Linked DNA regions of Sphaerotilus microaerophilus. The protein of the gene in region 1 interacts with the protein of each later gene in a pairwise test. Links are inferred from orthologs where the notes say so. Each region holds a gene or a part of one and is shown on either strand. Other genes may lie near its edges. The genes, in order: NGK70_RS10745 and NGK70_RS12720.

Region 1 (3,696 bases):
TGTTGCTGGTGCAGACCGGCCTGCCCACGCTCGCGGGCCTGGATCGCCTGAACTGGGCGCCGGGCGCCATGGCCGACCACCTGACCTCCTTTGGTGGGCAACTGGGCGGAGGCAGCGGCCAGACCAGCGCGCTGGCCTGGATCGATGCAGGCGCCACCGCCAGCTATGGCAGCGTCAGCGAGCCCTGCAACCACACGCAGAAGTTTCCCCACCCCCAGCTCGCGCTGCTGCACTACCTGCAGGGCAGCACGGTGCTGGAGGCCTACTGGAAGAGCGTGAAGTGGCCGCAGCAGGGGGTCTTCATCGGCGAGCCGCTGGCCGCCCCGTTTGCCCAGCGCTGAGGCTCCTTGGCGGGATTTCCGCCGCCGAGGCTGGCGCTGCTGCGGGTTTCTCCCAGGTCGCCTTTGCGGCGCGCCAAAGACCGGTGACAGGCCTGTGAAAGCCTGGCAATGCTAAATTCATGGTCTTGATTCTGTAGGTCCTTCCCGTCCCCTTCTCTGGCAACAGTCAAGCCGGGTCGCAATCCGCTAGCCGGTCCAGCCGTGTCGCGGAAGGTTGTTCAACCCATCGGAGTCCTGGATACCGGGACGCAAGGTGAGCGAAAGATGATGCAGCAACACAGGTCGAACTCGCACCTCTTCGGCGGCAATGCGCCTTATGTCGAAGAGATGTACGAGGCGTACCTCGACAACCCGGGCTCCGTGCCCGACAACTGGCGCGACTACTTCGATGCGCTGCAGAACGTTCCCGCCGTCGATGGGAGCGATTCCCGCGACGTCGCGCACGCGCCGGTCATCGAGTCCTTTGCGCAGCGTGCCAAGGCCAACGCCTTTGCCAACAAGGCCAGTTCGGCCGATCTGGCGGTCGCACGCAAGCAGGTCCACGTTCAGTCCCTGATCGCGGCCTACCGCAACGTCGGTCAGCGCTGGGCCGACCTCGATCCGCTCAAGCGCACCGAACGTCCCAAGATCCCCGAACTCGAACCGGCGTTCTACGACCTGTCCGAGTCGGACATGGACATCACCTTCTCGGCGGCGAACACCTACTTCACCAAGGCCGAGAACATGACCCTGCGCGAGATCGTGCAGGCGCTGCGGGAGACCTACTGCAGCACGATCGGCGCCGAGTTCATGCACATCACCGACCAGACGCAAAAGCGCTGGTGGCAGCAGAAACTCGAAAGCATCCGCTCCAAGCCGAGCTTCAACGCCGAACAGAAGAAGCACATCCTCGACCGCCTGACGGCTGCCGAGGGCCTGGAACGCTTCCTGCATACCAAGTACGTCGGCCAGAAGCGCTTCTCGCTCGAAGGCGGCGAGAGCTTCATCGCCGCGATGGACGAGCTGGTCCAGCGCGCCGGCGAGAAGGGCGTGCAGGAAATCGTCATCGGCATGGCCCACCGTGGCCGCCTGAACGTGCTGGTCAACACCCTGGGCAAGATGCCCGCGGACCTGTTTGCCGAGTTCGACCACACCGCGCCGGAAGACCTGCCTGCCGGTGACGTGAAGTACCACCAGGGCTTCAGCTCCGACATCGCCACTGCGGGCGGCCCGGTCCACCTGAGCCTGGCGTTCAACCCCTCGCACCTGGAAATCGTCAACCCGGTGGTCGAAGGCTCGGTGCGTGCGCGCATGGACCGCCGTGGCGACACCAAGGGCCTGCAGGTGCTGCCGGTGCTGGTGCACGGCGACTCGGCCTTCGGCGGCCAGGGCGTGAACCAGGAAACGCTGATGCTGTCGGAGACCCGCGGGTACTCCACCGGCGGCACGGTGCACCTGATCATCAACAACCAGATCGGCTTCACCACCTCCGACCCGCGCGACCTGCGCTCCACGCTGTACTGCACCGACATCGTCAAGATGATCGAGTCGCCGGTGCTGCACGTGAACGGCGACGACCCGGAGGCCGTCGTGCTGGCCACCCAGCTGGCGCTGGAATTCCGCCTGACCTTCCAGAAGGATGTCGTGGTCGACATCATCTGCTTCCGCAAGCTGGGCCACAACGAGCAGGACACCCCCGCGCTGACCCAGCCGCTGATGTACAAGAAGATCGGCGCGCACCCTGGCACGCGCAGGCTCTACGCCGACCGGCTGTCCGCCCAGGGCATGGGCGAGACGCTGGGTGACGACATGGTCAAGGCCTTCCGTGCCGCCATGGACGCCGGCCGCCACACCGTCGACCCGGTGCTGAGCAACTTCAAGAGCAAGTTCGCGGTCGACTGGCAGCCCTTCCTCGGCAAGAAGTGGACCGACTCCGCCGACACCGCAATCCCGCTCACCGAGTGGAAGCGCCTGGCCGAGCACATGACCACGATCCCCGCCAGCGTCAATCCGCACCCGCTGGTCAAGAAGGTCTACGACGATCGCGCTGCGATGGGCCGTGGCGAGATCAACGTCGATTGGGGCATGGGCGAGCACATGGCCTTCGCCTCGCTGGTGGCGGCCGGTTACCCGGTGCGCCTGTCCGGCGAGGACTGCGGCCGCGGCACCTTCACGCACCGCCATGCGGTCATCCATGACCAGAAGCGCGAGAAGTGGGACGAGGGCACCTACATCCCGCTGCAGCACGTGGCCGACGGCCAGGCGCAGTTCACCGTCATCGACTCCATCCTGTCCGAAGAGGCGGTGCTGGGCTTCGAGTACGGCTACGCCTCGGCCGAGCCGAACACGCTGACCATCTGGGAAGCCCAGTTCGGTGACTTCGCCAACGGCGCGCAGGTCGTGATCGACCAGTTCATCGCTTCGGGTGAAGTGAAGTGGGGCCGCGTCAACGGCCTGACGCTGATGCTGCCGCACGGCTACGAAGGCCAGGGCCCCGAGCACAGCTCGGCCCGCCTGGAGCGCTTCATGCAGCTGGCCGCCGACACCAACATGCAGATTGTGCAGCCGACCTCGGCCAGCCAGATCTTCCATGTGCTGCGCCGCCAGATGGTGCGCCCGCTGCGCAAGCCGCTGGTGATCTTCACGCCCAAGTCCCTGCTGCGCAACAAGGACGCGACCTCTCCGGTGACCGACTTCACCAAGGGCGAGTTCCGCACCGTGATCGGCGAGCAGAAGGCGGAGATCGACGCCGCCAAGGTCAAGCGCGTGATCGCCTGCTCGGGCAAGGTCTACTACGACCTGGTCAAGAAGCGCGAGGAGAAGAAGTCCAACGACGTGGCCGTGATTCGCGTCGAGCAGCTCTATCCCTTCCCGCACAAGGCCTTCGCCGCCGAGCTGAAGAAGTACCCCAACGCGACCGAGATCGTGTGGTGCCAGGACGAGCCGCAGAACCAGGGTTCCTGGTTCTTCGTGCAGCACTACATCCACGAGAACATGGTCGAAGGCCAGAAGCTCGGTTACGCCGGCCGTCCGTCGTCGGCCTCGCCGGCGGTGGGTTACGCGCACCTGCACCAGGAGCAGCAGAAGGCGCTGCTGGACCAGGCCTACGGCAAGCTCAAGGGATTTGTCCTGAGCAAGTGATGCGCCCAGGTTGGGCCGGCGCTCGCTGCGCGCCGTCGGCCCGGCTCTCGTGCGGCTTGTCCAGGATGAACCCGTGGGCGGCCGCTACGCGCGGCGCGTCGACCAACCGACGCACTGAACAGACAAGAGAAGCAACATGGCTATCGTAGAAGTCAAGGTCCCCCAGCTGTCCGAATCGGTCGCCGAAGCGACCCTGCTGCAGTGGAAGAAGAAGCCCGGCGAAGCCGTGGCGATG
Region 2 (3,244 bases), 450 kb from region 1 along the record:
CCGGTCGAGCGGGTGACGATCACGACCGGGTTGCCGCAGTCATGCAGCAGTTGCAGGATGCCGCGCGTGAGGCGCTGCGTGCGCTCGGCATGCTGGTAGGCGTCGGCGGTGGTGCCGAGCTGGATCGGCTTCACCTGGTAGCGGGGCTGGCGCAGCTCGTCGCGCAACTGCTCGGCGGCGTTCACCTTGGCGTACACGCGGGTGGAGACTGATGGGCAGCCCTGGCAGCCGAGCGTACAGCCCCGGTAGGGATTGACCGCCAAGCTGCCGCGCAGGCCCTCCCAGTCGTTGATCCTCAGCAGGCTCTGGCAGGGCTCGCCGATGACCTCGAAGGTCGGTTCGGGCGGTGACAGGGCATCCGCTGTGCTCGCCGGTGTCGCCGAGCGGGTGGGCCACGCTCGCTCGCGGACGACGGGGACCCGCGGGGGCTGGCGCTGTGGCGGCGGTGGCGAGGGCCATGCCGGCGTGCCTGGCAATGCGGGCAGGGTGGGCGGCCGCTGGAGCCGCTGCGGCGCTTCCGAGGTCGGTGTGCGCAGTCGGCCCGGACGCCTGCGCTGCGGGCCGGTGGTGACCACGAGGTCGTCGAACAGGGCGAGGCTGCCAGCCAGCAGGGCCGTGTCGCCGGGAGCCGCCGCGAGTGGCATGGTCGAGGCATGGGACATGCCTCGAAGTGTGCCACAAAGACTGTATGCAAATACAGTCTTTTGAGACCGGCGCTCAGGCCTGACTGAGCTGCTCCAACGCCTCGCCGAGCTCCAGCCAGCGCAGCTCCAGTTGCTCGACCTCGTCTTCCAGCTGCTTCAGCCGCCGCCCCTGGTCGGCCCGCTCGGCGGGTGGCACGTCGGGCAGGCCGAGGCCCTCCAGCAGGCGGGCCTGTTCGGCCTGGGCTGCGGTGAGCCGTTGCTCGATCTGCGCCTGTTCCTTCTTGAGCGGCCGGGCTTGCGCCTCCACCTTCTGGCGCGCCGCCGCCTGGGCCTTGCGCTCCTCCCGGCGGTTGGCTGCGCTGGGCTCGGTGCCCGGTGCGCTGGCGGTGCCGGCCGGCGCGCTGGCCGCCTCCCGTGCCGCACGGGCGGTCTCACGGCTCTGTTCGAGCAGCCACTTCTGGTAGTCGTCCAGGTCGCCGTCGAAGGGCTCGACGCGGCCCTTGGCGACCAGCCAGAACTCGTCGCAGACCTCGCGCAGCAGGGCGCGGTCGTGGCTGACGAGCATCACGCTGCCTTCGTACTCGTTGAGCGCCATCGACAGCGCCTCGCGGGTGGCGAGGTCGAGGTGGTTGGTCGGCTCGTCGAGCAGCAGCAGGTTGGGGCGCTGCCAGACCAGCATGGCCAGCACCAACCGCGCCTTTTCGCCGCCGGAGAGGCTGCCTACCGCCTGGCCGACCATCTCGCCGGTGAAGCGGAAGCGCCCGAGGAAGTCGCGCAGTTCCTGCTCGCGCGCCTGCGGCGACACCTCCTTGGCCAGGCGGATCATGTGCGCCAGTGGCCCCTCATCGGGGCGCAGCACGTCCATCTCCTGCTGGGCGAAGTAGCCTATCGCCAGGCCCTTGCCCTCCTGGATGCGCCCGCCCAGGGCCGGCTGCATGCGCGCCAGGGTCTTGACCAGGGTGGACTTGCCCTGGCCGTTGGCACCCAGGACGCCGATGCGCTGGCCGGGCAGCACGGACTTGGAGATGTCATTGACGATGACGGTCTCGCTGCCATCGTCCGCCCGGTACCCGACTGCTACATCGCTGAGCACCAGCATCGGGTTGGGCAGGCTGGCGGGCTCGCGGAACTCGAACTCGAAGTCCGCGCTGGTCAGCACCGGTGCGAGCTTCTCCATGCGCGCCAGTGCCTTGACGCGACTCTGCGCCTGCTTGGCCTTGGTGGCCTTGGCCTTGAAGCGGTCGATGAAGCGCTGCAGCTGGGCGATCTTTTCCTGCTGGCGGCCGAAGGCGGCCTGCTGCTGCGTCATGCGCTCGGCGCGCATGCTCTCGAAGGTGGTGTAGTTGCCGCCGTAGCGGGTCAGTCCGGCGTCTTCCAGGTGCAGCGTGACGCGGGTGATCGCATCCAGGAACTCGCGGTCGTGGCTGATGACGAGCATCGTGCCCTCGTAGCGCTGCAGCCAGGCTTCGAGCCAGACCAGGGCGTCCAGATCCAGGTGGTTGGTGGGCTCGTCGAGCAGCAGCAGGTCGCTGGGGCACATCAGTGCGCGGGCGAGTTGCAGGCGCATGCGCCAGCCGCCGGAGAAGCTGTTCACCGGCGCATCCAGCTTGGCAACCGGGAAACCCAGGCCGAGCAGCAGCGCCTGCGCGCGCGCCTTGGCGTCGAAGCCGCCGGCCTCGGCCAGCGTGCTGTGCGCCTCGGCGATTGCATGGCCGTCGCCACCGGCTTCGGCCGCCGCGACCGCCGCACGGGCGGCCACCAGGGGCGTGTCGCCGTCGAGCACGAAGTCGGTGGCGCCCTGGTCGGTCTCGGGCATCGACTGGGCCACTTCGGCCAGCCGCCAGCGCGGCGGCATCTCGACGTCGCCGCCATCGGCGTGCAGCCGGCCGGTCAACAGGGCGAAGAGGGAGGACTTGCCGGCACCATTGCGGCCGACCAGGCTCGCCTTCTCGCCGGGTTGGAGGGTGACGCTGGCGCCGTCGAGCACCAGCTTGCTGCCGCGGCGCAGGGAGAGATTCTTGAGTTGGAGCATGTCTGAGGGGCGCCCCCTGACGGGACGCAGGCGCGCAGTGTAGAGACTGCGCGGGCCGCCCCGGCGGCCACGGCACTGGACCAGCGGTTCAACGGGCCGCGGAGGTGCTGCCCGCGGGGGCCGGCGCGGCCGTTGCGGTCGTCGGTACCGTCGATGGCGTGGGCGCTGGGCTGGGCGCCTCCAGCAGGCGTTGGGCGGCGATGGCCCGGCCCAGCTCGATCACCGCCATCGCGTAGTAGGCCGACCAGTTGTAGCGGGTCACGACCCAGAAGTTCTCGGTGCCGGCCACGTAGCTGGGCGCGGCCGTGCCGTTGTGCAGCTGCACCAGGGCCAACCGGCCGTCGCCCGCGGGGGCACGCTCCAGCACGGCGCCCAGGGCCTGCATCTGCGAGGCGCTGAAGGTCGGACGGATGTCCGGGGCCAGCAGCGTGGCCAGTGCCGTGCCGTCGGCCGGCGGTTTCACGCTCAGATGGGTCACGAGGCCGGCCTGCCAGCCGTGCGCAGCCAGGAAGTGCGCGACGCTGCCAATGCTGTCCACGGCGCTGCGCTGCAGGGCCACCTCGCCGTC

The links.
Region 2: the proteins of NGK70_RS10745 (region 1) and NGK70_RS12720 interact in binary tests that used the Escherichia coli proteins (3 or more experiments, as listed by UniProt). The link is inferred for Sphaerotilus microaerophilus from one-to-one orthologs.

What each region holds. Positions count from the first base shown.
Region 1 is NZ_AP025730.1:2,478,390-2,482,085, forward strand. What follows is about bases 276-3,661. They hold NGK70_RS10745 (2-oxoglutarate dehydrogenase E1 component), read left to right. Parts: upstream 276-605; coding sequence 606-3,461; downstream 3,462-3,661. Other genes in these bases: NGK70_RS10740 (TIGR03790 family protein), read left to right, coding at 276-341; odhB (2-oxoglutarate dehydrogenase complex dihydrolipoyllysine-residue succinyltransferase), read left to right, coding at 3,598-3,661. Outside these bases: more of NGK70_RS10740, read left to right, coding at 1-275; more of odhB, read left to right, coding at 3,662-3,696. UniProt on the Escherichia coli protein: E1 component of the 2-oxoglutarate dehydrogenase (OGDH) complex which catalyzes the decarboxylation of 2-oxoglutarate, the first step in the conversion of 2-oxoglutarate to succinyl-CoA and CO(2).
Region 2 is NZ_AP025730.1:2,925,987-2,929,230, forward strand. What follows is about bases 198-3,131. They hold NGK70_RS12720 (ABC-F family ATP-binding cassette domain-containing protein), read right to left. Parts: upstream 2,677-3,131; coding sequence 718-2,676; downstream 198-717. Other genes in these bases: NGK70_RS12715 (radical SAM protein), read right to left, coding at 198-662; mltB (lytic murein transglycosylase B), read right to left, coding at 2,765-3,131. Also shown: more of NGK70_RS12715, read right to left, coding at 1-197; more of mltB, read right to left, coding at 3,132-3,244. UniProt on the Escherichia coli protein: Genetic data indicate it may be involved in ribosome assembly or function.